2 regions of the Streptomyces spororaveus genome follow, and region 2 is predicted to be linked to the other one. Evidence: riboswitches for the same ligand, from Rfam matches in the RefSeq annotation. Region 2 holds a riboswitch; the other holds the start of a gene.
What was found. A riboswitch is a leader RNA that binds a small molecule or an ion and turns the genes downstream of it on or off. The one in region 2 is predicted to bind S-adenosylmethionine.
Positions count from the first base shown of each region.

Region 1 (14,527 bases), 1.3 Mb from region 2:
CGGGCCTACGGCCCCGACCTGTTCGTCGCGGACGAGGCCGCCTTCGAGGACGATGGCCGTCACGCGGACAGTGCGGCCCTGTCCTTGGTCGCCGAGTTCACGTCCACATCCACGAAGGACGTGGACTGGAACGAGAAGCTGGAGGTGTACGGCCAGGTGGTCCCCGTGTACCTGGTGGCCGATATGCAGGCGAAAGAGATCACCTGCTTCTCCGAACCCTCACCACACGGCTACCGCTCCCGCAAGACGGTGTCCTTCGGCGAGGAGCTGCACGTCCCCGAACCCTTCGACTGCATCATCGACACCACCGGCTTCTAGCCCGGGAACGCCCGAGGGCGGCACCCCCGTGGGGGTGCCGCCCTCGTTCGAGAACAGCCGATCTACCGGTGGCCGGAGCCAGGGGTGGATCAGAAGTCCATGTCACCACCCGGCATGCCGCCGCCCGCGGGGGCACCGGCCTTCTCGGGCTTGTCGGCGATGACGGCCTCGGTGGTGAGGAACAGCGCGGCGATCGACGCGGCGTTCTGCAGCGCGGAGCGCGTGACCTTCGCCGGGTCGATGATGCCCTCGGCGATCATGTCGACGTACTCGCCGGTCGCGGCGTTCAGGCCGTGACCGATCGGAAGGTTGCGCACCTTCTCGACGACGACGCCGCCCTCGAGACCACCGTTGACGGCGATCTGCTTGAGCGGGGCCTCCAGCGCGAGCTTCACGGCGTTGGCGCCGGTCGCCTCGTCACCCTCGAGCTCCAGCTTCTCGAAGACCGCGGAGGCCTGCAGCAGGGCCACGCCACCACCGGCGACGATGCCCTCCTCGACGGCCGCCTTCGCGTTGCGAACGGCGTCCTCGATGCGGTGCTTGCGCTCCTTGAGCTCGACCTCGGTCGCGGCACCGGCCTTGATGACGGCCACGCCGCCGGCCAGCTTCGCGAGGCGCTCCTGGAGCTTCTCGCGGTCGTAGTCCGAGTCGGAGTTCTCGATCTCTGCGCGGATCTGGTTCACGCGACCGGCGACCTGGTCGCTCTCGCCGGCACCGTCGACGATGGTGGTCTCGTCCTTGGTGATGACGACCTTGCGGGCGCGGCCGAGCAGGTCGAGACCGGCGTTCTCCAGCTTGAGGCCGACCTCCTCGGAGATGACCGTGCCGCCCGTGAGGATGGCGATGTCACCGAGCATGGCCTTGCGGCGGTCGCCGAAGCCCGGGGCCTTGACGGCGACGGACTTGAAGGTGCCGCGGATCTTGTTGACGACGAGGGTGGAGAGCGCCTCGCCCTCGACGTCCTCGGCGATGATCAGCAGCGGCTTGCCGGACTGCATGACCTTCTCCAGGAGCGGCAGCAGGTCCTTGACCGAGCCGATCTTGGAGTTGACGATCAGGATGTACGGGTCGTCGAGGGACGACTCCATGCGCTCCATGTCGGTGGCGAAGTACGCCGAGATGTAGCCCTTGTCGAAGCGCATACCCTCGGTGAGCTCCAGCTCCAGACCGAAGGTCTGGGACTCCTCGACGGTGATGACGCCTTCCTTGCCGACCTTGTCCATGGCCTCGGCGATGAGCTCGCCGATCTGGGTGTCGGCGGCGGAGATGGAGGCCGTCGAAGCGATCTGCTCCTTGGTCTCGACATCCTTGGCCTGCGCCAGCAGGGCGGCGGAGACGGCCTCGACGGCCTTCTCGATACCGCGCTTGAGGGCCATCGGGTTCGCACCCGCGGCCACGTTGCGCAGACCCTCGCGGACGAGCGCCTGGGCGAGAACGGTGGCGGTGGTCGTACCGTCGCCGGCGACGTCGTCCGTCTTCTTGGCGACTTCCTTGACCAGCTCGGCGCCGATCTTCTCGTACGGGTCCTCGAGCTCGATCTCCTTGGCGATGGAGACACCATCGTTGGTGATCGTGGGGGCGCCCCACTTCTTCTCAAGGACGACGTTGCGACCCTTGGGGCCAAGGGTGACCTTGACGGCGTCGGCGAGCTGGTTCATCCCACGCTCGAGGCCGCGGCGGGCCTCCTCGTCGAACGCAATGATCTTGGCCATCTGAAGTGGTCCTCCCGGACAGCGGTGGATTACTCCGGACCGCGCCCGCGCCCGCGACGGACGGCCTGCGTGCCCGGCGGTTCCTTCCCACCGGACCCTGCGGGCCTCACCGACCCGGTCCTCGTTTCAGTAGCACTCTCACATGGAGAGTGCTAACGCCAATGATTAGCACTCGCCCCCCGAGAGTGCAAGCGGCTTCGGGGAACGCCCCGCCACTACCGGGCGTACGCACGAGGGGCCCCCATCCCGTGTCCAGGATGTGGGCCCCTCGTGGTGTTCCAGGTCTTCGACGAAGACTGATGCGTCGGCGGTCGATCGCGCCAGGACTAGCCGAGTGCGAGCTTGACCATGTCCGCCTGCGGACCCTTCTGGCCCTGCGAGATCTCGAACTCGACCCGCTGACCCTCTTCAAGGGTGCGGTACCCGTCCATCTGGATGGCGCTGTAGTGGACGAACACATCCGCACCACCGTCGACCGCGATGAAGCCGTAGCCCTTCTCCGCGTTGAACCACTTGACGGTGCCCTGAGCCATGCCTAACTCCCCTATTACTGGCCCTTGCGCAGGAACGCACTTCACGATCCCGGGTCAGAACTTGCGTCGGAACGCGTCGACCGAGGCTGAATGTATCTGCGCGGATGCTGTCTGCAACAGGTCAATCCGATGAGAATTCTGGACACCGAGAAACATTGAAATAGAGTGAAAATTTGCCATACTCCCGGGCAAGTCGGGCCTGACATATCTCGCCAAAGCCCCATACCGCACTCGCATGTTGGCCCGATGTCGACCCTTGCGCGGCCCGTTCATATGCAGGGGGCAAGAACAGCGGAGGGGACTTCCCCAACCCTACCGTGCCCAATCAAGCAGAATTGCCCCCTCCGCTTTTAGCGGAGGGGGCAATTTCGGTTTTCGCGTGTCAGCAGCCGCCGGCGACGGCCGGAATGATCGAGACACCGGCGCCGTCCGGCGTCGCCGCCTGCAGCCCGCCCTCGAAACGCACGTCGTCGTCGTTCACGTAGACGTTCACGAAGCGGCGCAGCTTGCCCTGGTCGTCCAGGACGCGCGCGGCGATGCCCGGGTGGTTCTTCTCCAGGGACTCGATGACCTCGGCGAGGGTCGCGCCCTCGGCCGGGACCTCGGCGACGCCGCCGGTGTAGGTGCGCAGGATGGTGGGGATGCGGACGTTGACGCTCATGGCGCTACTGCCTTTCCGGTAGGGCGGAGGAGAAGGGGTCAGGCCAGGCCGGCGGCGCGGAACGCGTCCAGGCTCGGGCGGATGGTGGCGGTCTGCCCGCTGTCAGCGGCCACCGCCTCCAGGGTCTTGAGGCCGTCACCGGTGTTGAGGACGACGGTGGTCAGCGTCGGGTCGAGCTGCCCGTTGTCGATGAGCTTCTTCGTCACGCCGACGGTCACGCCGCCCGCGGTCTCGGCGAAGATGCCCTCGGTCTGCGCGAGGATCTTGATGGCCTCGACGACCTGCTCGTCGGTGACGTCCTCGACGAAACCGCCGGTGCGGCGGGCGATGTCCAGGACGTACGGGCCGTCCGCCGGGTTGCCGATGGCCAGCGACTTGGCGATGGTGTTCGGCTTCTGCGGGCGGACCACGTCGTGACCGGCCTTGAAGGCGGTCGACACCGGGGAGCAGCCCTCGGCCTGGGCCCCGAAGATCTTGTAGGGCTTGTCCTCGACGAGGCCGAGCTTGATGAGCTCCTGCAGACCCTTGTCGATCTTCGTCAGCTGCGAGCCGGACGCGATCGGGATGACGATCTGGTCGGGCAGCTGCCAGCCGAGCTGCTCGCAGATCTCGTACGCGAGCGTCTTGGAGCCCTCGCCGTAGTACGGGCGCAGGTTGACGTTGACGAAGCCCCAGCCCTCGCCCAGCGGGTCGCCGATGAGCTCGGAGCAGAAGCGGTTGACGTCGTCGTAGTTGCCCTCGATGCCGACGAGTTCGCCGCCGTACACACCGGCCATGACGACCTTGCCCTGCTCCAGGTCGTGCGGGATGAACACGCAGGAGCGGAAGCCGGCCCGGGCGGCCGCGGCGCCGACGGCGCCGGCCAGGTTGCCGGTCGAGGAGCAGGACAGGGTGGTGAAGCCGAAGGCGCGGGCGGCCTCGACGGCGATGGCCACGACGCGGTCCTTGAAGGAGTGCGTCGGGTTGCCGGAGTCGTCCTTGACGTAGAGCTTGCCGGTGATGCCCAGCTCCTTGGCCAGGTTGGCCGCGTCCACGAGCTTGGTGAAGCCGGGGTTCAGGCTGGGCTTCGACGCCACGTCGGCCGGGACGGGCAGGAGCGGCGCGTAGCGCCAGATGTTGTTCGGGCCGGCCTCGATCGCGGCGCGCAGGGCCTCGGGGTCACCGGTCGGGAGGTCGTAGGCGACTTCCAGCGGTCCGAAGCACTCGGCACACGCGAAGATGGGGCCGAGTTCGAAGCGGGTGCCGCACTCACGACAGGAAAGGCCGTTGGCGGGTCCGAGATCAACAGAGGTGGCGACAGTCTGTGCAGCCATGATGGCGAGGCCCTTTCTCCTCATCTTCCCCATGGCGCATTTCGCCATGAGACGGAATTGGCACCTTCCCTAGCCGGGGACCTCGCTGACGACGCTGGTGCGCGATCGCGAGAACCGACTGGAGGGTTGCCGGGGCTTCAACGGGCCGTGTCCCTCTGCCCCTCTGGATGAGCGGTATGGCACCGGCATACGCGCTCTGTGGCGCGCCGGTGCGTTTGTACGCGGGGGACCCCCGGCATGCGGTGGTCCTTCGCGTTGTTCAAGACTGTAACCGAAGGCCCGGGCGGTTGAGACAGCCGTCCGAACCGCGAGATGGATCACATAAGGGCGTATATCGCCGACACGCAGGGAGTGCTGAGGGTGCTGGAAGAGGTGGAGCGATGGCTGGCCGACCGCTCCTGGTCCGCCGCCGACCGACCGCTCGACCAGCTGCTCGACCGGAAACGGGCGGCCGGGACCACGGTCAGCGTCGTGCTGCCCGCGCTGGACGAGGAGGCCACGGTCGGCGCGATCGTCGAGGTCATCCGGCGTGAGCTGATCGAGGGACTGCCGGTCCCCCTGGTCGACGAACTGGTCGTGATCGACTCGGGTTCCGCCGACCGCACCGCGGAGGTCGCGGCGAAGGCCGGGGCCCGGGTGGTGCACCGTGACGAGATCCTCCCGAGGATCCCGGCGCTGCCCGGCAAGGGCGAGGTGCTGTGGCGCTCGCTCCTGGCCACGGGCGGGGACATCGTCTGCTTCGTCGACGCCGACCTGCGGGACTTCTCCGCCGCCTTCGTCTCCGGGATCGTCGGACCGCTGCTGACCGACCCCGACGTGCAGTTCGTCAAGGCGATGTACGACCGCCCGCTGGGCGACGCCCCCGGCCAGGGCGGCCGGGTCACCGAGCTGGTCGCCCGGCCGCTCCTCAACCTCCACTGGCCGCAACTGGCCGGCTTCGTCCAGCCGCTGGGCGGCGAGTACGCCGTACGGCGCTCCCTGCTGGAACGGCTGCCGTTCCCCGTCGGGTACGGCGTCGAGCTGGGCCTGCTGGTCGACGCGCTGCACACGGTCGGGCTGGACGCGCTGGCCCAGGTGGACGTGGGCGTACGGGTCCACCGCCATCAGGACGGGCAGGCGCTGGGCCGGATGGCCGCGGCGATCTACCGCACCGCCCAGGTACGGCTCTCGCGCGGGCACCTCGTACGGCCGGAGCTCACGCAGTTCGAGCGCGGCCCGGAGGGCTTCGTACCGCGGACGTACCCGGTGGACACCGAGGAGCGGCCGCCGATGGCGGGCATCAAGGAGTACGCGCTGCGTCGCGTGGCGTGACCGCGTCCATACGTTTGAGCGAGAGCGGGCCGGGCTAGGTTGGCCGCATGGCTTCCCAGGTACTCGTAGCAGCGAACCGCGGCCCCCTCTCCTACGCCCTCGACGACGGCGGGACGCTCAGCGCCCGGCGCGGCGGGGGCGGTCTCGTCTCCGGACTCTCCGCGGCCCTCGCGGAGCAACCGGGGGCCCTGTGGATCTGTGCGGCGCTGTCGGACGCGGACCGGGAGGCGGTCCGCCGGGGCGTCGCCGAACCGGGCGTCCGCATGCTGGACATCGATCCCACCGTGTACGACGACGCGTACAACGGGATCGCCAACTCTGTGCTGTGGTTCACGCACCACCACCTGTACGACGTCCCGCGCGAGCCGGTCTTCGACGCGCGGTTCCGGCGGCGGTGGGAGTCGTACGTGGCGTACAACCGGGCGTTCGCGCAGGCCCTGGCCGAGGAGGCGGCGGACGGCGCCCGCGTGCTGGTGCAGGACTACCACCTGGCGCTGGTCCCGGGGCAGCTCCGGGAACTGCGGCCGGACCTGCGGATCGCGCACTTCACGCACACCCCGTGGGCCTCGCAGGAGTTCCTGCGGATGCTGCCCGACGACATCCGCGGCGAACTGATGTGGGGGATGCTCGGCGCGGACGTGGTCGGCTTCCACACCTGGGCCTGGGCGCACACCTTCATGGGCGGCGCGCACCTGAACGACGAGCGCGGTATCGCCGAGCCCCGGTTCGCGGCGGGGGTGGAGGCGTCGGGGGCGAGGTACGTCCAGAAGAGCCCGTCGGGTGCGGTGCGGCACAAGCGGACCGAGGTGGCCGTGTACCCGCTGGGCGTGGACGCCGACGAGCTGCGGGCGCTCGCCCACCGGCCGGAGGTGGACGCCAAGCTGGCGCAGCTCAGGGCGGAGACCGGTGGCCTGAAGACCATCGTCCGGGTGGACCGGACGGAGCTGTCGAAGAACATCCTGCGCGGCCTGCTGGCCTACCGGGAACTGCTGACGGTCCACCCCGAATGGCGCGGCCGGGTCGTGCACCTGGCCTCGGCGTACCCGTCGCGGCAGGACCTGAAGGTGTACCGGGACTACACGGCGTCCGTCGCGGAGCTGGCGGCGCAGATCAACGCGGAGTTCGGCACGGAGGACTGGCAGCCGGTGCTGGTGTCGGTGAAGGACGACTTCGCGCGGTCGCTGGCGGCCTACCGGCTGGCGGACGTGGCGCTGGTGAATCCGGTGCGGGACGGGATGAACCTGGTGGCGAAGGAGATCCCGGTGGTGTCGGAGGCGGGGTGCGTGCTGGTGCTGTCCACCGGGGCGGGGGCGTACGAGGAACTCCGGCAGGACGCGCTGACGGTGAACCCGTACGACGTGTCGGCGACGGCGGAGGCCCTGCACGCTGCGCTGACCATGCCGGTGGGTGAGCGTGCGGAACGCACGAAGCGGCTGGCCGCCGCGGCGACGGCCCTCCCCCCGGCCCAGTGGTTCACGGCCCAGCTCTCGGACCTCGGCCCATCCAGCCCCGCCGGCGTGTGAGGCGCGGGGGTCCGGGGGCCGGCCCCCGGCAGCGGCGCCGCTGCCGGGGCTCCGCCCCGGACCCCGCTCCTCACACGCCGGAGAGGCTGAAATGTGCAGGCGGCTGAGAGCGTCAGCGTCAGCCGCGGATGGCCCCGGCCAGGGTGGCCAGGAAGGCGGCGACCTTGCCCGGTCCGGGCAGGACCAGGTCGGCCCGTGCGGCGAGCTCCGGGACCTCGGCCGAGCCGCTGCACACCAGCAGCCCCGGCAGGCCGTCCTTACGGCCCTTCTCCACGGCCGCGAAGGCCGCCAGGTCACCCAGGTCGTCGCCCGCGTACAGCACCGCCTCCGCGTCCCGCTCCGCCAGGAACTCGGTCAGGGCGACGCCCTTGTCCATGCCGGGCGGCCTCAGCTCCAGCACCGCCCGCCCCGGCTCGACCATCAGCCCGTGCCGCGCCGCGAGCTCCGCCAGCGGCTCCCGCAGCGCAGCGAAGGCCGCCGCCGGGTCCTCGGCCCGCCGGGTGTGCACGGCCAGCGCCCGGCCCTTCTCCTCGATCCAGGTGCCGCGCCAGGCCCCGATGGAGTCCAGGAACCCCGGCAGCTCGGCCCGGACGGCCGCCACCCCGGGGTGCTCGGCGGGCGCGTGGACGATGCCGCTGACGGCGTCCCACCGTTCGGCCCCGTAGTGGCCGAGGACGACCAGGTGCTGGAGTCCGGGGACCCCGGCGAAGCCCCCGTAGCGGACGGCGACGCCCGCCGGCCGTCCGGTGATCACCGCGACCGAGTCGACCTCGGGGGCGAGTGCGGACAGGGCCGGGACGGCTCCGGGGTGGGCTCGGGCCTGGTCCGGGTCCGGGACGATGTCGGCGAGGGTGCCGTCGAAGTCCAGGGCGACCACGGACCGGCGGGGTGCGCGGAGCAGGGCTTCGAGTCCCTCGCGTCCGGCTGCGGTGACGGGCATCGGCAGGTCGTGCGGATGGCTCCCCATATGCACGACCCTAACGGCCCAACGGTGTGACGGCTACGGCTATCGCCGGGCCCGCTGGGCCTCGCGGATCCTGCGCAGCCGGTTCACCGTGCCCGGGGCGTGCGCCAGGGCCCTCGGATCGTCCATGAGCGCGTTGAGCAGCTGGTAGTAGCGGACGGGGGTCATGCCCAGCCCCTCCCGGATGGCCCGTTCCTTGGCTCCGGGCCCTGGCCAGGTGCGTCCCTCGTACGCGAGCACCGCGGCCTCCGTGGCCGTCAGCTGCCCCTCGTCCGTCATACCGCCAGATTAACGCCGCGCTCTGACACCCGGCCCGCCGCCACCGCTCAGCGCGGGTCCGCCGCGCGGGCGGTGGTGGCGATCCCCTCCAGTACCTTCGCCGGCTGTCCGCCCGGCTGGACGGTCTTGCCGATGTTCTGCTTGATGTCCTCGCTGACGCCCGCCCAGGACTTCTTGCCGACCGGGTACAGCCGCGAGCCGGGCAGCGCCGTCAGGAACGGCTTCAGCTGCGGGGCGTTGCCGCCGGTCGCGGCCTGCTTGGCCTGGTAGCCGGTGGTGGTGGCGGGCAGCAGGTCGTACTTCTCGGTGAAGGCCGTCACGTTCTTCGGCTGGTACATGAAGTCGAGGAACTTGCCGGACTGCTGGCGGTGGCCGGTCTTGAAGGCCATGACCCAGTCGGCGACACCCATCGCGGGCTTGTCGCTGCCGTCGGCGGTGGGCAGCGGCACCATGCCGAACTTCACGCCCTTGGCCTCCGCCTGCTTGAGCAGTGTCGGGTGCCCGTTGAGCATGCCTACCTCGCCCTTGGTGAAGGCGTCGAAGGCGGCCTGGCGGTCCAGCTTGCCGGGCTCCACGGGGCCGGTCAGCCCCTGGCCGACCATCTTGTCCCGCAGGAACTCCAGCGTCTTGATGTTGGGGGCGGAGTCGATCGAGTACGACTCCTCGTTGTTGGTGTATCCGCCGCCGCCCGCGAGCATCCACATCATCGTCTCGGCCTGCGCCTCCTCGCGGCCCAGCGGCAGCGCGAAGGGGGTGGGGACGTTGGCGGCCTTGAGCTTCTTGGCGGCGGCTTCGAGGTCCGCCCAGCTCTTCGGCTGCCAGCCCTTGCCGTCCTTGCCGATCACACCGGCGTCGGCGAGCAGCTTCTCGTTGTAGAAGAGCAGCCGGGTGCTGGCCACGAAGGGCATGCCGTACTGGATCTGCTTGACCTTGCCGGCGTCCGCGAGCGGGCCGAGGAAGTCGGCCTCGGTCTTCACGGAGAGCAGCTCTTCGGCCGAGTACAGCTTGTCGGCGGCCGCGTAGTCGGAGTAGGCGCCGATCTGGGCTATGTCGGGGGCCTTGCCGGCCTTGACCATCTCGGCGACCTTGGCGTCGACCTCGGACCAGGAGTAGACGCTGACCTCGACCTTGATGCCCGGGTTGGCCTTCTCGAAGCCTGCGGCGAGGTCCTTCCAGTAGGACTCGGAGGAGTTCTGCGGATTGTCCCCGTAGTCGGCCGCCACGACCCGCAGGGTCACCTCGTTGTCTCCGGTGAGCCCGCCGAGGGCTCCGCAGCCCGTCAGCGTCACGGCAGTCAGGCACAGCACGGCGCCGGACGCGGCCAGGCTCAGGTAACGGCCCTTCACAGTTCTCCATCCACTCTTCTTGTACGTACGATCCACGTAAGGTCTACACCACTTTGGCGGCTCGTCCACATCGGGCTCCCGCCCGGGGTCCCGGATTTGTATGGCCGCTCAACAATCTCCCTCATTGGACTAGACCTTTCCCCGCCGAGCACGCGAGACTGTCTCTGTGAAATCCGTGAAACACGTCATCGCCCTCGATGTGGGCGGCACCGGGATGAAGGCCGCCCTCGTCGCGGACGACGGCACCCTGCTCCACGAAGCGCGCCGGGCCACCGGCCGCGAGCGGGGCCCCGACGCCGTCGTCGAGACGATCCAGGACTTCGCCGCCGAGCTGCTCGACACCGGCCGGGAACGCTTCGGACGGCCCGCCTCGGCGGCCGGCGTCGCCGTCCCGGGCATCGTCGACGCCGAGCACGGGATCGCCGTCTACGCGGCGAACCTGGGCTGGCGCGACGTACCGATGCGCGCCCTGCTCAGCAGCCGCCTCGGCGGCATCCCGGTGGCCCTCGGCCACGACGTGCGCACGGGCGGACTCGCCGAAGGCCGCATCGGCGCCGGCCGGGGCGCCGACCGCTTCCTCTTCGTCCCGCTCGGCACCGGCATCGCCGGGGCCATCGGCATCGCCGGCCGCATCGAGGCCGGCGCCCACGGCTACGCGGGCGAGATCGGGCACATCGTGGTACGCCCGGGCGGCCCCGCCTGCGGCTGCGGCCAGCACGGCTGCCTGGAGACCCTCGCCTCCGCCTCGGCCGTCAGCCGCGCCTGGGCGGCCGCCTCCGGCGACCCCGAGGCCGACGCCGCGGACTGCGCCAAGGCCGTCGCCTCCGGTGACGCGCGCGCCCGGGAGGTGTGGCTGGCCGCCGTCGGCGCCCTCGCCGACGGACTGGTCACCGCCATCACCCTGCTGGACCCGCGGACGCTGATCATCGGTGGCGGGCTCGCGGAGGCCGGGGAAACCTTGTTCACACCACTACGGACGGCCGTGGAGGAGCGCGTGACGTTCCAGCGGCTCCCCCACATCGTTCCGGCGGCCCTCGGGGACACCGCCGGATGCCTGGGCGCAGGGCTGCTCGCCTGGGACCTACTCGCCACGGAGGTACCTGCCTGATGTCCGGAAGCGCGCACAGCACTGTTCTTTCGGGCGCCAGGGTGGTGCTGCCCACCGGAACGGTGGCGAACGGCAGGGTCATCGTCGACGGCGACCGCATCGCCGGCAGTGCCCACGAGGGCGCGCGGACCGTCGACCTGTCCGGGCACTGGATCGTCCCCGGCTTCGTCGACACGCACAACCACGGCGGCGGCGGCGCCTCGTTCACCTCCGGCACCGCCGAGGACGTCCTCAAGGGCGTCCGCACCCACCGCGAGCACGGCACCACCACCCTGGTCGCCTCCACCGTCACCGGGGACCTGGACGAACTGGCCCGCCGCGCCGCCCTGCTCGCCGAACTGACCCAGCAGGGCGAGATCGCCGGCATCCACTTCGAGGGGCCGTTCATCAACCCCTGCCGCAAGGGCGCCCACAAGGAGGACCTGCTCCGCGACCCCGACCCGGCCGAGGTCCGCAAGCTCATCGACGCCGCGCACGGCGCCGCCCGCATGTTCACCCTCGCCACCGAACTCCCCGGCGGCCTGGACTCCGTACGGCTGCTGGCCGAGCACGGGGTGATCGCGGCGATCGGCCACACGGACGCCACGTACGAGCAGACGCGGGCCGCCATCGACGCGGGCGCGACCGTGGCCACCCACCTCTTCAACGCGATGCCGCCCCTCGCCCACCGCGAACCCGGCCCGATCGCCGCGCTGCTGGAGGACGAGCGGATCACCGTCGAGCTCATCAACGACGGCACCCACCTGCACCCGGCGGCCCTGGAACTGGCCTTCCACCACGCGGGCGCGCACCGCGTCGCGCTGATCACCGACGCGATGGACGCGGCCGGCTTCGGCGACGGGACCTACCACCTCGGCCCGCTGGAGGTGGAGGTCAGGCACGGCGTGGCACGGCTGGTGGAGGGCGGCTCCATCGCCGGCTCGACCCTGACCCTGGACACCGCCTTCAAGCGTTCGGTGACCCTCGACAAACTGCCCGTGGAGTCCGTGGTCCAGGCGATCTCCGCCAACCCGGCCAAGCTGATCGGCCTCTACGACGAGATCGGCTCGCTGGAGCCCGGCAAGTACGCCGACCTCGTCGTGCTGGACGCCGCGTTCGAACTCAAGGGCGTCATGCGGCGCGGCGAATGGATCGTCAACCCGCCCTCCTGACCGCCGATCTGACGGCCGAGCGGCCGCGGACAGGGAAAACGGTCGGCCCCGGCACTGGGCCGACCGCCCTGCGTTTGGCATGATCCCGGCAGCATCGGACCCGGGAGTGCCCATGATCCTTACCGTGACGCTCAACACCGCGCTCGACGTCACGTACCAAGTGCCGCGGCTGCTTCCGCACGCCTCGCACCGGGTCTCGGCCGTCACTGAACGCGCCGGCGGCAAGGGGATCAACGTCGCGCGCGTCCTGGCCGCCCTCGGCCACGAGGTCACCGCCACCGGCTTCGCGGGCGGACCGGTCGGCTCCGTCGTCCGGGGGCTGCTCGCGCGGTCCCCGGGCGTGGTCGACGCCCTGGTGCCCTGCGCCGGCACCACCCGCCGCACGGTCGCCGTGGCCGACGCGGGCACCGGCGACACCACCCAGTTCAACGAGCCGGGCCCGCTGATCACCGCCGCGGAGTGGTCACGGTTCCTCACGCGCTACGAGGACCTCGTGTCCGGGGCCCGCGCCGTCGCCCTGTGCGGCAGCCTCCCGCCGGGCGTGCCCGTGGGCGCGTACGCGCTGCTCGTCCGGTCGGCCCGCGCGGCCGGGGTGCCCGTCCTGCTGGACACCAGCGGCGAGGCCCTGCGCCGCGGGGTCGCCGCCCGCCCGGAGATCATCAAGCCGAACGCCGCCGAACTGGCCGAGCTCACCGGATCCCGCGACCCGCTCCCCGCCACCCGCGACGCCCGCCGCCGGGGCGCCCACGCGGTGGTCACCTCGCTCGGCCCGGCCGGCCTGCTGGCCGCCACCGCCGAGGGCTGCTGGCAGGCGTCCCCGCCCCGCCCGCTGTCCGGCAACCCCACCGGAGCCGGCGACTCCGCGGTCGCCGGCCTGCTGTCCGCGCTGGCCGAGGGCCTGGACTGGCCGGACCGCCTCACCCGCGCGGTCGCCCTCTCGGCGGCCACGGTCCTCGCCCCGGTGGCGGGGGAGTTCGACCCCGGCGTCTACGAGGAGCTGCGGGGCGCCGTACGCGTCACCGCCGGCAGCTGACGGATCCGCGGATCCGCGGATCCGGGCCGAACATCCCGCGAAATGTCCTGCGGACAACGCTCCTGACGGTCCTTCGGCGGCCGGCAGGCCCCCCGTAGATGCAATCAGGCTCTGCCGCGTGCGCGGCAGAGCCTGATTGCGTTCCGGGGGCGCCCGTCCCCGCCGTCAGCGCCGGGTGTGGCCCGAGGCCAGCTCCAGCTGGTCGAAGACGACATCGCACTGGTTGCCGGCCTCGCACGAGATCTTCATCGCGTTCGTGCCCTTCTTGAGGGTGATCCACGCGAAGGTGCGCGTCCAGCCCTTGTCCCAGGCGCCGTCCGCCGCCTTGGCGAAGTTGTCCAGGTTCAACGACTGGTTCGGGCTCTGCCCGTTGACCGTGAGGGTCGCCTTGCCGGGCTTGCCGGGAACGCCGTAGTTGACGAACAGCGTGTAGTCGCCCGCCTCGGGCACGTCCACCGTCCAGGTGAGCGCCGCACCGGTCTGGTTGAAGCCGGCGACGTACTGGCCGCCCGAGCTCTTCGAACCGGGCACCGTGCTCTCCAGCCGCGCACCGCCGGTCAGCACCATGCCCGCACCGGCCGCCTCGCCCTTCGGCAGCGGGTCCTGCGAGGGCTTCGGGCTGCTCGGGGCCGGGCTGGCCGGGTTCTGGGGGGCCGGCGACTGCTGGCCGGCGTTCGTGGTCGGCCCTTCCTTGCCCTTGTCCTTGTCACCGAACTGCAGGGCCGCGGCGATGCCGATCACGACCACCGCGACCACGGCGACGGCCGCGATCAGCAGACCGCGCCGGCTGGACCCGCCGCCGCCTCGGCCGCCGCCGTGACCGCCGGGGTGCGCAACCGCCTGGGTCTGGTGCTGCGGGGACTGCGCCTGCTGCGCCGGAACGCCGTAGCCGCCCGCCTGGAGCGCTTCGGGGGCCTGGTACTGGGCCTGGTAGCCCGGGCCCTGCTGCTGCGGGACGGGGCCGCGCTGGCCGCCGTTCCTGCGGTCACCGACCGTACGCACCTGGTGGTGCGAGGTGCGGGGGACGCCGGGCTGAGGACCAGGCTGACCGCCGCCCGCCGAACCGGGGTAGCCGTATCCGCCCTGCCCGGGCGGGGTGGCCCCGGCGGCCTGGCCGTCCTCGTAGAGGTAGCCGAACGGATCGTCGTCCTCGGGCTTGTTCGCCCCACCGTGCGGGCCGTTGTTCGCGGGCGTCGTCATCGCAGGTCACTCCTTTCGACCCCCGGGAGCCTACCCCGAACACGTGCGCCCACGAGCGGCAGACCGCTTCATCCC
Region 1 covers NZ_BNED01000005.1:4,784,053-4,798,579, reverse strand. Annotated here, with positions in the region: gene Sspor_RS24100 (Uma2 family endonuclease) at 1-318, shown strand, start outside; gene groL (chaperonin GroEL) at 408-2,030, opposite strand; gene Sspor_RS24090 (cold-shock protein) at 2,357-2,563, opposite strand; gene Sspor_RS24085 (MoaD/ThiS family protein) at 2,946-3,224, opposite strand; gene thrC (threonine synthase) at 3,263-4,537, opposite strand; SAM riboswitch class I at 4,555-4,711, opposite strand; gene Sspor_RS24075 (glucosyl-3-phosphoglycerate synthase) at 4,898-5,848, shown strand; gene Sspor_RS24070 (alpha,alpha-trehalose-phosphate synthase (UDP-forming)) at 5,896-7,371, shown strand; gene otsB (trehalose-phosphatase) at 7,490-8,338, opposite strand; gene Sspor_RS24060 (DUF3263 domain-containing protein) at 8,378-8,614, opposite strand; gene Sspor_RS24055 (extracellular solute-binding protein) at 8,662-9,960, opposite strand; gene Sspor_RS24050 (ROK family protein) at 10,136-11,068, shown strand; gene nagA (N-acetylglucosamine-6-phosphate deacetylase) at 11,068-12,219, shown strand; gene Sspor_RS24040 (1-phosphofructokinase family hexose kinase) at 12,332-13,252, shown strand; gene Sspor_RS24035 (CBM35 domain-containing protein) at 13,418-14,452, opposite strand; gene cdgB (diguanylate cyclase CdgB) at 14,521-14,527, opposite strand, start outside.
Region 1: it holds a riboswitch for S-adenosylmethionine, as region 2 does, so the genes downstream of both, thrC (threonine synthase) here and Sspor_RS29975 (aminotransferase class V-fold PLP-dependent enzyme) in region 2, are expected to answer to the same signal.

Region 2 (14,527 bases):
TCCCCGGCGACCGGAACCCGCAGACGGGCAACCCGGGTCCGACCCTGGTTCTCCCCAAGGGCGAGAAGGTCCGTTTCATCCTGTCGTCGAACGACGTGATCCACTCCTTCTGGGTGGTCCCGTTCCTGTTCAAGCAGGACGTCATCCCGGGCCACACCAACGTCTTCGAGGTCACCCCGTCCGAATACGGCACCTTCATGGGCAAGTGCGCCGAGCTCTGCGGCGTCGACCACTCCCGGATGCTCTTCAACGTCAAGGTGGTCTCCCCTGAGGAGTACCGGGCGTACCTGAAGGGTCTGGCGGAGAAGGGTCAGACCGGCTACCTCCCGGCCGGTATCCAGCAGACCGACCCGGCCCGGAATGCGGAAGTGAACAAACTGTGAGCATCCTCAACGAATCCCAGGGTGCCGCCGCCGACTCGTATGAGAACGAGCTGCCGGTACGGCGCAAGCAGCCGGGCAATGTGGTCGTGAAGTGGATGACCACGACCGACCACAAGACCATCGGCACGATGTACCTGGTCACGTCGTTCGTGTTCTTCATCATCGGCGGCCTGCTGGCGCTCTTCATGCGCGCCGAGCTGGCCCGTCCGGGCACGCAGATCATGTCGAACGAGCAGTTCAACCAGGCGTTCACCATGCATGGCACGATCATGCTGCTGATGTTCGCCACCCCGCTCTTCGCGGGCTTCGCGAACTGGATCATGCCGCTGCAGATCGGCGCGCCCGACGTGGCGTTCCCGCGGCTGAACATGTTCGCGTACTGGCTGTACCTCTTCGGCTCGACCATCGCGGTGGCCGGCTTCGTCACGCCGAACGGCGCCGCCGACTTCGGCTGGTTCGCCTACTCCCCGCTGTCGGACGCGGTCCGTTCGCCGGGCATCGGCGCCGACATGTGGATCATGGGTCTGGCCTTCTCCGGCTTCGGCACGATCCTCGGCTCGGTCAACTTCATCACCACGATCATCTGCATGCGCGCTCCCGGCATGACGATGTTCCGCATGCCGATCTTCACCTGGAACGTGCTGCTGACCGGTGTCCTGGTCCTGCTCGCCTTCCCGGTGCTGGCCGCCGCACTCTTCGCGCTGGAGGCCGACCGCAAGTTCGGTGCGCATGTGTTCGATGCCGCGAACGGCGGTGCCTTGCTATGGCAACACCTCTTCTGGTTCTTCGGGCATCCAGAGGTGTACATCATCGCGCTGCCGTTCTTCGGAATCGTCTCCGAGATCATCCCGGTCTTCAGCCGTAAGCCGATGTTCGGTTACATCGGCCTGATCGCCGCGACGATCGCGATCGCCGGCCTCTCGGTGACCGTGTGGGCCCACCACATGTACGTCACCGGCGGTGTGCTGCTGCCGTTCTTCTCCTTCATGACCTTCCTGATCGCGGTACCGACCGGTGTGAAGTTCTTCAACTGGATCGGCACCATGTGGAAGGGCTCGCTGTCCTTCGAGACCCCGATGCTCTGGACGATCGGCTTCCTGGTCACCTTCACCTTCGGTGGTCTGACCGGCGTCATCCTGGCCTCGCCCCCGATGGACTTCCACGTCTCCGACTCGTACTTCGTCGTCGCGCACTTCCACTACGTCGTCTTCGGCACCGTGGTGTTCGCGATGTTCGCCGGCTTCCACTTCTGGTGGCCGAAGTTCACGGGCAAGATGCTGGACGAGCGCCTCGGCAAGATGACGTTCTGGACGCTGTTCATCGGCTTCCACGGCACCTTCCTGGTGCAGCACTGGCTCGGTGCCGAGGGCATGCCGCGTCGTTACGCGGACTACCTCGCCGCCGACGGTTTCACCGCGCTGAACACGATCTCGACGATCAGCTCGTTCGTGCTCGGCCTGTCGATGCTGCCGTTCATGTACAACGTCTGGAAGACGGCCAAGTACGGCAAGAAGATCGAGGTCGACGACCCGTGGGGTTACGGCCGTTCGCTGGAGTGGGCGACCTCCTGCCCGCCGCCGCGGCACAACTTCCTCACCCTGCCGCGGATCCGTTCCGAGTCGCCGGCGTTCGATCTGCACCACCCTGAGATCGCGGCCCTCGACCACCTTGAGGACCACAGCGTCGCCGCCAAGGCCGTCACCGGTGGCAAGGAGGCCGGCAAGTGAAGATCCAGGGCAAGATGTTCCTCTGGCTCTCCTTCTTCATCCTGATCATGGCCGTCGTGTACGGCGTGTGGTCGAAGGAGCCCGTCGGTACCACCGCGCTCTTCCTGGCCTTCGGCCTGAGCGTCATGATCGGCTACTACCTGGCCTTCACGGCCAAGCGCGTGGACGAGATGGCCCAGGACAACCTGGAGGCCGACGTCGCCGACGAGGCGGGCGAGCTGGGGTTCTTCTCCCCGCACAGCTGGCAGCCGCTCTCGCTGGGCATCGGCGGTGCGCTCGCCTTCATGGGCGTCATCTTCGGCTGGTGGCTCATGTACTTCTCGGCCCCGATCATCATGATCGGCCTGTGGGGCTGGGTGTACGAGTACTACCGCGGTGAGAACCAGAACCAGTAGCAGCACCCGCGCGGCCGCGCCGCGCGTCACCTGGGGCCCGGGCCCCTCCTTCGGGAGGAGCCCGGGCCCCTCGTTTGCAGTCATCCCGCGCGCCGTAATTGTCATATCTTCATAGCGTTGGCTCCATGAAGCACTCACCGCGTCTTTGGACGGTACTCAGCTGCTCCCTGCTGGTCGCGTCCCTCGGGGCCGGCGCCACCGCATGCGGGTCCGGCGACAAGAACCCGCTGTCAGCCCGCCCGTACGACGCGGGCGATCAGGTCGCCTTCAACCAGAGCGCCGGCAGCCGCCCCGTGGACCCCGACCGGCCCCTCGAAATCACCGCCAAGAGCGGCGGTGGCCGGATCACCGACGTGCTGGCCGTGGACACCCACGGCCGCCGCCTGGCGGGCGAACTGAGCGCCAAGGGGGACCGCTGGCACAGCACCACCCCGATGGCCTCCGGTGTCCGCTACACAGTCACCGTGAGCACCGAGGACGAGCGGGGCGCCCCGGGGCAGCGCACGCTCGCCTTCGACACCACCCCGTCCAAGGGGATCCTGAAGATCGAGTTCGGCCCGGACGAGGGCAAGTACGGCGTCGGGCAGCCCCTCACCGCCGAACTCAGCGAGCCCGTCAAGGACAAGGCCGCCCGCGCCATCGTGGAACGGGGCCTGGTCGTCGACACCCCGCCCGGCGTCGAGGGCGCCTGGCACTGGGTGGACGACAAGAACCTCCACTACCGCCCGAAGGAGTACTGGCCCGCCAACTCCGAGGTCTCCGTACGGAGCAACCTGGAGGGCGTCAGGATCACCGACGAGCTCCACGGAGCCGTCGCCAAGCCGCTGAAGCTGGAGATCGGGGACCGGGTCGAGGTCACCACCGACGCCTCCTCGCACTACCTCACGTTCAAGCGCAACGGAGAAGTGATCAACACCATTCCGGTGACCACCGGAAAGCCCGGCTTCTCCACCCGCAACGGCATCAAGGTGGTGCTGGGCAAGCAGTACTTCGTACAGATGCGCGGCGACACCGTCGGCATCGGCGGCAGCGAGTACTACAACCTGCCCGTCTACTACGCCACCCGCGTCACCTGGAGTGGTGAATACGTCCACGCCGCGCCGTGGTCCGTCGGCTCCCAGGGCTACGAGAACGTCAGCCACGGGTGCACGGGCATGAGCACCGGCAACGCCGCCTGGTTCTACGAGAACATCACCGAGGGCGACATCGTCAAGGTGATCAACAGCATCGGCGACGACATGGACACCTTCGGCAACGGCTTCGGCGACTGGAACATGGACTGGAAGGACTGGCGCCAGGGCAGCGCCCTGCTCAAGGGCACCCAGGAAGGCCGCAGTCCGGTCGACCAGGCCCGCCTGCGCCCCACCGTCTAGGCCGCCGGCCCCTCCCCCCGGACGCCCCGGGGGGAGTGATCCCGGCTCCCTTCACCCGTAAGGCCCCCTGCGGGGCGCGTACGGGCCCGCGGGACGTATCAGGCGTCCAGGGACAGACGGGTCCTCAGGAGGCCCGCCAGGGTGTCCGCGAACGGCACCGGGTCCACCGGAAGGGTCACGGCGGCGTCCGCGCGGCTCCACGTGGCCAGCCAGGCGTCCTGGGGGCGCCCCATCAGCAGCAGCACCGGCGGACACCGGAAGATCTCGTCCTTGATCTGCCGGCACACGCCCATGCCCCCGGCCGGAACCGCCTCGCCGTCCAGCACGCACACGTCGACACCGCCCGCGTCCAGCTCCGTCAGGACCGCCGGCAGCGTCGCGCACTCCAGGAACTCCACCGGCGGCAGGTCCGCGGCGGGCCTGCGTCCTGCCGCCAGCCGCACCTGCTCCCGGGTGCCCGCGTCGTCGCTGTAGACCAGAACCCGCGCAGTCGCCCGCATTTCGTTCCTCCACGTGGCCGTGAATCACGTTGATGTTGCGCGGGATGCTACTCCTCCCGGTGCGCCGTCAACATCGGTTCGAACATGTCGCAGGTGACCGCGGGCGGGGGTCATCTGATGGGCCGTTCGGGCCTTGCACACGCCCCTGACACTCCGAACGGCACCCCCCGGGGTGAGGGCGGGATAAGCGACCGACATAATGTCGGTCGTGGCGACAGCAACGACAGTAGATACCGGGCACGCGCACCCGACGGTCAACCGGCCGAACCTCGTCAGCGTCGGAACCATCATCTGGTTGAGTTCCGAGCTGATGTTCTTCGCGGCCCTCTTCGCGATGTACTTCACCCTGCGATCCGTGATGGGTCCCGAGTTCTGGACAGAACAGGCCGAGGCCCTGAATCTGCCCTTCTCGGCGACGAACACGACGATCCTGGTGCTTTCCTCGCTCACCTGCCAGCTCGGCGTATTCGCCGCCGAGCGCGGTGACGTGAAGAAGCTCAGGACGTGGTTCATCATCACGTTCGTCATGGGTGCGATCTTCATTGGCGGCCAGGTGTTCGAGTACACCGAGCTGGTCAAGCATGAGGGCCTGTCCCTCTCGTCAGACCCCTACGGCTCGGTGTTCTACCTGACCACCGGCTTCCACGGTCTGCACGTGACGGGCGGTCTCATCGCCTTCCTGCTGGTCCTCGGCCGGACGTACGCGGCCAAGAGGTTCACCCACGAACAGGCCACGTCGGCCATCGTCGTGTCCTACTACTGGCACTTCGTCGACGTCGTCTGGATCGGCCTCTTCGCGACGATCTACCTGATCAAGTAGCGAACACGTCACCGGGCAAGACCCGGCACTCCATCCAGACACACCGACGCAGAAGATCCTGACACCGGGGTAATCCGTGAAAAAGCTCTCCGCACGACGACGCCATCCGCTGGCGGCGGTCGTCGTTCTACTCCTCGCGCTGGCGGCCACTGGGGGGCTGTACGCCGCCTTCGCCCCCGCGGGCAAGGCGCAGGCCGATGAAACCGCCCAGTCCCTCGCCATCGAGGAGGGCAAGAAGCTCTACGCCGTGGGTTGCGCAAGCTGCCACGGAACCGGCGGTCAGGGTTCCTCTGACGGCCCGAGCCTGGTCGGCGTCGGCTCCGCGGCCGTCGACTTCCAGGTGAGCACGGGCCGCATGCCCGCCCAGCAGCCCGGCGCCCAGGTGCCGAAGAAGCCCGTCATCTACGAACAGGCGCAGATCGACCAGCTGGCCGCGTACATCGCGTCCCTCGGCGCCGGTCCGATCACGCCGACCGAGAAGCAGTACGACCCGGCGGGCGCCGACATCGCCAACGGTGGTGAGCTGTTCCGCAACAACTGCGCGCAGTGCCACAACTTCACCGGCGAGGGCGGCGCACTGACGAACGGCAAGTACGCCCCCAACCTTGAGGGTGTCTCGCCGAAGCACATCTACGAGGCCATGCTGACCGGCCCGCAGAACATGCCCTCCTTCCCCGACAGCACCATGCCGGAGAAGCAGAAGAAGGACATCATCGCGTACCTCGAGAACGTGAACGGCGAGAAGTCCACCAGCCCCGGAGGCCTGAAGCTCGGTGGCCTCGGCCCCGTCTCCGAGGGTCTGTTCGGCTGGATCTTCGCCCTCGGTGCGCTGATCGCTGTCGCCGTCTGGGTCGCGGCCCACACCGCTAAGGCCAAGAAGTCATGAGTAACCAAGAGATTCCCGAAGAGAAGCACCTGCCGAGCGAGCAGGGCGACGCCCACCACGGTGGCGTAGTCGTCGCGGACGACCCGTTCGCCGACCCGGGCCTGCCGGTCCACAAGCCCCGCATCCAGGACATCGACGAGCGGGCGGCGAAGCGCTCCGAGCGCACCGTCGCGATGCTCTTCACGCTGTCGATGCTGGCGACGATCGGCTTCATCGCGTCCTACGTGATCTTCCCGGTCGACAAGATCGTCTACATCTTCCCCATCGGGAAGGTCAGCGCGCTCAACTTCTCCCTGGGCATGACCCTGGGCACGGCTCTCTTCTGCATCGGCGCGGGCGCGGTCCACTGGGCCCGCACCCTGATGTCCGACGTGGAGGTCGCCGCCGAGCGCCACGAGATCGCCGCTCCGCCGGAGGTCAAGGCGCAGGTCCTGCAGGACTTCGCCGACGGCGCGAACGAGTCCGGCATCGGCCGCCGGCCCCTGATCCGCAACACGATGCTCGGAGCGCTGGCCATGCTGCCGCTCTCCGCCGTCATGATCATGCGCGACCTGGGCCCGCTGCCCGAGGACAAGCTGCGCAAGACCGTGTGGGCCAAGGGCAAGCTGCTCATCAACGACAACACGAACGAGCCGCTGCGTCCCGAGGACGTCCTCGTCGGGTCGCTGACCTTCGCCAGGCCCGAAGGCCTGGAGGAGGAGCAGCACGACTTCCAGGTCCAGATCGCCAAGGCCGCCCTGATGATCGTCCGTATCCAGCCGGACGACATCAAGGACAAGAAGGAACTGGAGTGGTCCCACGACGGGATCGTGGCCTACTCCAAGATCTGCACCCACGTCGGCTGCCCGATCAGCCTGTACGAGCAGCAGACGCACCACGTGCTCTGCCCGTGCCACCAGTCCACCTTCGACCTCTCCGACGGCGCCCGTGTCATCTTCGGCCCGGCCGGTCACGCGCTTCCGCAGCTGCGGATCGGCGTGAATGACGAAGGCTTCCTCGAAGCGCTCGGCGACTTCGAAGAGCCCGTCGGTCCTGCATTCTGGGAGCGCGGATGAGCACCAGCAGCAACAACGAACGCAAAGCGCCGGCCGGCGAGCGCGTAGCCGACTGGGCGGACGGCCGCCTGGGCATCTACGGCCTGGCCAAGGCCAACATGCGCAAGATCTTCCCGGACCACTGGTCCTTCATGCTGGGTGAGATCTGCCTCTACAGCTTCATCATCATCATCCTCACGGGTGTGTACCTGACGCTGTTCTTCCACCCGAGCATGAACGAGGTCGTGTACCACGGCTCGTACGTGCCGATGCAGGGCGTCATGATGTCCGAGGCCTTCGCCTCGACGCTCGACATCAGCTTCGACGTCCGCGGTGGCCTGCTGATCCGTCAGATCCACCACTGGGCGGCGCTGATCTTCGTCGCGGCCATGGTCGTGCACATGATGCGCGTCTTCTTCACCGGCGCGTTCCGCAAGCCGCGTGAGGTCAACTGGATCTTCGGCTTCCTGCTGCTGGTCCTCGGCATGTTCACCGGCTTCACCGGTTACTCGCTGCCGGACGACCTGCTCTCGGGTACCGGTGTCCGCTTCATGCAGGGCGCCATCCTGTCCGTCCCGGTCGTCGGCACGTACCTGTCGATGTTCCTGTTCGGCGGGGAGTTCCCGGGCGGCGACTTCGTCGCGCGGTTCTACTCGGTGCACATCCTGCTGCTGCCCGGCATCATGATGGGCCTGCTCGTGGCCCACCTGATCCTGGTCTTCTACCACAAGCACACCCAGTTCGCGGGTCCCGGCAAGACGAACAACAACGTCGTCGGCATGCCGCTGCTGCCGGTCTACATGGCCAAGGCCGGAGGCTTCTTCTTCCTGGTCTTCGGTGTCATCGCGGCCGTCGCGGCCGTCGCGACGATCAACCCGATCTGGGCGCTCGGCCCGTACCGCCCGGACCACGTGTCCACCGGTGCGCAGCCCGACTGGTACATGGGTATGCCGGAAGGCCTGATCCGGGCCATGCCCGGCTGGGAGATCAACCTGTGGGGCCACACCCTCGTCCTGGGTGTGTTCATCCCGCTGCTGCTCTTCCCGCTGGTGCTCGGCGCGATCGCCGTCTGGCCGTTCATCGAGTCCTGGGTCACCGGGGACAAGCGCGAGCACCACATCCTGGACCGCCCGCGCAACGTCCCGACCCGCACGGCCTTCGGTGTCGCCTGGATCGCGGAGTACATCGTGCTCCTCATCGGCGGCGGCAACGACATGTTCGCCCAGTACTTCCACCTGTCGATCAACTCGATCACGTGGTTCGTCCGGATCGGCTTCTTCGTCGTCCCGGTGCTGGCGTTCATCGTCGCCAAGCGGATCTGCCTCGGCCTCCAGCGCCGTGACCACGACAAGGTGCTGCACGGTCGCGAGACCGGCATCATCAAGCGTCTGCCGCACGGCGAGTTCGTCGAGGTCCACGAGCCGCTCCCGGCGGGCCAGCTGCACAAGCTCACCGCGCACGAGCAGTACAAGCCGGTCGAGATCGGCCCGACGGTCGACGAGAACGGTGTCGAGCGCAAGGTGAAGGCCACCGAGAAGCTGCGCGCGAAGCTCAGCCAGGGCATGTACGGCGAGAACAACCAGATTCCGAAGCCCACGGTGGAGGAATACAAGGAGATCCAGTCCGGCCACGGCCACCACTGATCCCCGCATGAACGCATGAGGGACTGATTTCGGTCAGTCCTGGTGTCGCCACGGCGAGAGCCCCGTCCAGTGTCTGGACGGGGCTCTTTGCCGTAACCGGGGCTGGATAGGCTGATCCCTGACCGATCAGACGTGGAATCCTCCACCGACAGCAGGAGCGGACCATGAACGTTGCGACCCCGGCAGGCGGCGACAGCGTGGCGGCCCGTGGCTGGCCGGGCGTTCTCGACGCTCTGCTGACCGGCCGGGACCTGCGCGCGGAGGACACCGCCTGGGCCATGGACCGCATCATGCGCGGGGAGGCCACCGACGCCCAGATCGCCGGCTTCACGGTCGCGCTGCGGGCCAAGGGGGAGACGGTCGAGGAGATCAACGGGCTCGTACGGGCGATGTACGCGCACGCCAACCTGATCGAGGTGCCGGGCCGCACGGTGGACATCGTCGGCACCGGCGGCGACGGGGCCAAAACGGTGAACATCTCCACCATGTCCGCGGTCGTCGTGGCCGGGACCGGCGCCAAGGTCGTCAAGCACGGAAACCGCGCCGCGTCCTCCGCGAGCGGCTCCTCGGACGTCCTGGAGAAGCTCGGCGTCAACCTCGACCTCAGCCTGCCGCGGGTCGTGGAGGTCGCCGAGGAGGCCGGCATCACCTTCTGCTTCGCGGTGAAGTTCCACCCGGCCCTGCGCCACGTCGCGGCCGCCCGCAGGGAACTGGGCATCCGCACCTTCTTCAACGCGCTGGGCCCGCTGACCAACCCGGCCCGGGTACGCGCCCAGGCGACCGGCGTGGCCGACCCCCGGATGGCCCCGATCGTGGCGGGCGTGCTCGCCGCGCGGGGCTCCTCCGCACTGGTCTTCCGCGGCGACGACGGCCTGGACGAACTGACCACGACGTCGGCCTCGCAGATCTGGTGGGTCCGCGACGGCAAGGTCACCGAGCAGCGCTTCGACCCCCGTGACGTGGGCATCTCCCTGGTCGACGTCTCCGCACTGGCCGGTGGGGACCCCTCGTACAACGCAGACGTGGCCCGCCGCCTCCTGGCGGGCGAGACCGGCCCGGTCCGTGACGCCGTCCTGCTGAACTCGGCGGCGGCCCTGGTGGCCCTCGACCCCGCCCCGGGCACCCTGGAGGAGCAGATCACGGCCGGCATCGCCCGTGCGGCGGAGTCGATCGACTCGGGCGCGGCCCGGGCCGCCCTGGAGCGCTGGGTGGCGGCCAGCAACGCCTAGGTGTATTGACCCGTAGCGTTGTTCACACGGCTGATGGGTGGCTTGCCGTTGAGTGCGGTGTGGCAGCGGTGGTGGTTGTAGGTGTGGAGGAAGTCTGCCAGGGCTGCTGTCCGCTCGTCGTTCGATCGGTAGGGCCGCAGGTAGGCCCATTCGTCGAGGAGGGTGCGGTTGAAGCGTTCGACCTTGCCGTTGGTCTGCGGCCGGTAGGGGCGGATCTTCTTGTGGGTGATGCCGGCCGCGGTCAGGGCCCTGGTGAACTGTTTGGCTTTGTAGCAGGATCCGTTGTCGGTCAGGACACGTTCGACGGTGATGCCGTGGTCGGTGAAGAACGCGTTTGCCCGCTGCCAGAAGGCGATCGCGGTGTGCTGGCGCTCGTCGGGCAGGACTTCGCTGTAGGCCAGGCGGGAGTGGTCGTCGACGGCGGAGTGGATGAAGCTGTAGCCGATCACCGGGGTGGAGTTCTTGCGCTCGGTGGTGGTGGCCTGGCGGTTTCGGTCGCCTGCTGTGCGGCCCACGGTGCGCCAGCCGCCGCCGTCGGGGATGTTGCCGAGCTTCTTGATGTCGACGTGGACCAGCTCGCCCGGCCGGGCGCGTTCGTAGCGCCGGATGGCCTGCCCGGTGGGGCGGTCGAGCCAGGCCAGACGGTTCAGACCGTGGCGGACCAGGATTCGGTGCACCGTCGAGGCGGGCAGGCCCAGGATCGGGCCGATGCGGGCCGGGCCGAGCTTCCGGCCGGTCCGCAGACGGCAGACCTGGGCCTCAACGGTGGCCGGTGTGCGGTGCGGAGTCGCGTGGGGCTTGCTGGAGCGGTCGTGCAGGCCGGCGTCGCCTTCGGTCCGCCAGCGGCGGACCCACTTGTGGGCGGTGGCCCGGGATATACCCATCTCGGCCGCGACGTGTGCGACAGGACGGCCCGAGCGGACCCGTTCGACCAGCAGGCGCCTACCGAAGACGGTCAGCCGGGCATTACGGTGGGACACGAAGACCTCCGTGCGGTGAGTTCCTAGACAGCTCCCACCACACCGGAGGTCTTCGCCATGTTCAAGACCTGACCAGTGTCAACAACGCTCGTGATCAATACACCTAGGCCGTACGGCGCGAAAGCGATGACCCCGGTCCGGCATGCGGACCGGGGTCTTGCGTTCGGCCGATCTTGTGGCAGGATGCTGACCAGGTCACGAGTGACAGCGTTTAGGCCCCGGCTTGCTGTCCGGCAACCCTCCTTCCGTGGCGGGGTGCCCCGGGTGATGACCAGGTCGTAGGCAGCAAGGCCTACGGCAAGCGCGGATCCCTCGACACCAGGGGTCCTGGTCTTCTCGAGGAGCTTTTTCCGTGAGCAAGCGAATGCGATAGGGCGACTCCGCCCCCACTTCACCCCTCGGACAGGGTCACTTCCGTGTACCCCCGCCCAGCGCGGACCGAGGACTTCCCCGTACCCCGGACGGCCGCAGCGCCGTACCCGCGTACGGGCACACCGAAGCCATTCAGCCCTGCCTGCCGGGAGATACCGCCATGTCCGCATCCCTGAACGCCGCCGTCGCCACCGCCACCGCCGCCGTCGACCCCGCCTGTGCCGAGCCGCTCGCGGTCCTCGGCCGCGACGTCACCGTCCCCCTCGTCACCGGCGGCGAGGTCACCTACGCGGCCCTCGACTACGCGGCCAGCGCCCCCGCCCTGCAGCGCGTCTGGGACGACGTGGCCGCGTACGCCCCGTACTACGGCAGCGTCCACCGCGGTGCCGGATACCTCTCGCAGCTCTCCACCGACCTCTTCGAGCAGAGCCGGGTCACCGTCGCCGAGTTCCTCGACTGCCGCCCCACCGACCAGGTCGTCTTCACCCGCTCCACGACCGACTCGCTGAACCTGCTCGCCGCCGTACTCCCCGCCGACTGCCAGGTGTTCGTCTTCGAGACCGAGCACCACGCCTCCCTGCTGCCGTGGGCCGACGCACGGGTCACCTACCTCAACGCACCGCGCACCCCGGCCGAAGCCGTCGCCACCCTGGAGCGGGCGCTCGCCGACCGCGACCCGTACGGTCCGGCACTGGTCTGCGTCACCGGCGCCTCCAACGTCACCGGCGAGCTGTGGCCGGTCCGCGAACTCGCCGCCGCCGCGCACGCCCACGGCGCGCGCATCGTGCTGGACGCCGCCCAACTGGCCCCCCACCACCCCGTCTCCGTGCAGGAGCTGGACGTCGACTGGGTCGCCTTCTCCGGGCACAAGCTCTACGCACCCTTCGGCTCGGGCGTACTCGCGGGCCGCGCCGACTGGCTCCAGGAGGCCGAGCCCTACCTCGCGGGCGGCGGCGCCTCCCGCAAGGTCGCCCGGCGCGAGGACGGCGGCGTGGACGTCGAGTGGCACACCACCGCGGCCCGCCACGAGGCCGGCTCCCCGAACGTCATCGGCGTCTACTCCATCGCCTCGGCCTGCAAGGCCCTGACCGAGGCCGGCTTCGAGCACCTGGTCGCCCGCGAGCGCCACCTCATCGCGAAGGTCCGCGAGGGCCTGGCGGAGGTCCCGGCGGTCCGGATCCTCTCCCTCTTCGGCGACGACGCCCCGCGGGTCGGTGTCATCTCCTTCGTGGTGGACGGCTGGAACAGCTCCCACTTCGCCGCCGCGCTGTCGGCCGAGTACGGGATCGGCGTCCGCGACGGCCTGTTCTGCGCCCACCCGCTGGTCCGCACCCTGCTGGGCAGCGAGCCGCAGGCCCAGGGCGAATGCGGAGCCCCCGAGGCGGCACCGGGGGAGCGCTCGCTGAACGCGATCCGCGTCAGCTTCGGCGCGGGCACCCCCGACGAGCACGTGGAGCGCTTCGTCCGCGCGGTGAAGGAGCTCGTCGCGGACGGCGCGAAGTGGCAGTACCGCACGGAGGAGGGCCGCTGCGTCCCCGCCGTGTGACGGGGCGGCGCCGTTTCCTGGGGCTCCGCCCCAGACCCCGCGCCTCAAGCGCCGGCGGGGCTGGGTGGTGTGGGGCGGGGCCCCGCACGAGGGTCTCCTCGGCTCGCGCCTGCGGCCGTGGTTCTGTGGCTCGGCCTGGGTTGCGCGCTCGTCCTGCGGGGACCCTCCTGCGTGTCCCCGCCCCACGGCAGGGCTTCGACGGATGCCGCGGTGGGGTGGGGGGACGTGGCGGGGTGTCCCCGCAGGACGAGCGCGCAACCACCCCGCACAGCCGAGACATGCCCGCAGGCGCGAGCCGAGGAGACATCCCGGCGCGGCACCCCGCCCCGCCCCAGACCGACAGGCCCGCACCACTCAGCCTCGCCGGCGATTGAGGCGCACCCCGGGCCGGGACGACCCGAGCACCGCCGAGCACCCCGCAGGGGCTACGCGTCGAGGCCGATCGCGAACGCCGCCTCCAGGTCGTGCTGCGAGTACGTGCGGAACGCCACGTGCGTGTCCGTCGCCTCGACGCCCGGGATCTTGCTGATGCGGCCGGGGATGATGTCCGCCAGGTTCTCGTGGCGGGCCACGCGGACCAGCGCGATGAGGTCGTACGTCCCCGTGACGGAGTAGACCTCGCTGACGTTTTCGAGGGCGGCGATGGACTCGGCGATCTCGGGGATCCGGTCCACGCTGGTCTTGATGAGCACGATCGCGGTGATCACGGCTGGCTGTCTCCCTCGGTGGCCGTCGCTGGTCGACTCACTCTAGTCGTACCCCGATAGCGGGCCCACGCGTAGAGGAAGCCGAGCGAGAAGCCCACCAGATGGGCCAGATAGGCGACTCCCGGACCGCTGCCGGCCCGCTGCGCCGCCACCCATTGGAGGGCGAACCAGAACAGCAGCACGATCCACGCCGGGAACCGCAGCGGCAGGAAGAAGAGGAACGGGAACAGGCTCGTCACCCTCGCCCGCGGGAGCAGGAAGAGGAAGGCGCCCAGCACGGCCGAGATGGCGCCGGAGGCCCCGACCAGCGTCTGCGGGGATCCCGCGTTGGCCGCCGCGTACGCCGCCATCGCCAGGTATCCGGTACAGAGGTAGAAGGCGAGGAACGCCGGGCGGCCCATCCGTTCCTCCGCCATCGCGCCGAAGACGTACAGGAAGAGCATGTTCCCGAGCAGGTGCAGCCAGCTGCCGTGGACGAACAGTGCGGTGAGCGGGGTCAGCCAGGCGCGGGGGGTGCCTGTGAAGAGCTCGTCCGGGACCACGCCCCAGCGCCGGAAGTAGGCCGTCCCGGCGGACAGCAGCTCTTCTCCCGTTCCGTAGGAGGGATCGAGTCCCGAGGCCGGGCCGAGTACGAACACCACGGCGCAGCCCGCGATCAGCCCATGGGTGACCACCGGTCCCCGGGCGGCCTCGCGAACGGCCCGCCACCTCACGATCATGTGACAGAGCATGACGCAACAGGACCCACCTGAAGCGGTGGCAGGCCGTAGGGTTACGAGCTGCGGTCCGCAGGACGACGCATACGGCGGCGCGGGCGGCTTTAATTGAATCAGTTACGAAGGAGAGAGCGACCTGATGACGGTTCCCCTGCCGACCGACACCACCCGGTGGCGCTGCACCCTGTGCGGCAACCTCACGCGTTTCGACGTCAC
Region 2 covers NZ_BNED01000005.1:6,085,427-6,099,953, forward strand. Annotated here, with positions in the region: gene ctaC (aa3-type cytochrome oxidase subunit II) at 1-383, shown strand, start outside; gene ctaD (aa3-type cytochrome oxidase subunit I) at 380-2,110, shown strand; gene Sspor_RS29930 (cytochrome c oxidase subunit 4) at 2,107-2,505, shown strand; gene Sspor_RS29935 (L,D-transpeptidase) at 2,631-3,878, shown strand; gene Sspor_RS29940 (hypothetical protein) at 3,977-4,378, opposite strand; gene ctaE (aa3-type cytochrome oxidase subunit III) at 4,578-5,198, shown strand; gene qcrC (cytochrome bc1 complex diheme cytochrome c subunit) at 5,275-6,084, shown strand; gene qcrA (cytochrome bc1 complex Rieske iron-sulfur subunit) at 6,081-7,139, shown strand; gene qcrB (cytochrome bc1 complex cytochrome b subunit) at 7,136-8,761, shown strand; gene trpD (anthranilate phosphoribosyltransferase) at 8,926-9,990, shown strand; gene Sspor_RS29970 (IS481 family transposase) at 9,987-10,970, opposite strand; SAM riboswitch class IV at 11,164-11,280, shown strand; gene Sspor_RS29975 (aminotransferase class V-fold PLP-dependent enzyme) at 11,503-12,888, shown strand; gene Sspor_RS29980 (Lrp/AsnC family transcriptional regulator) at 13,314-13,595, opposite strand; gene Sspor_RS29985 (rhomboid family intramembrane serine protease) at 13,592-14,326, opposite strand; gene Sspor_RS29990 (hypothetical protein) at 14,451-14,527, shown strand, end outside.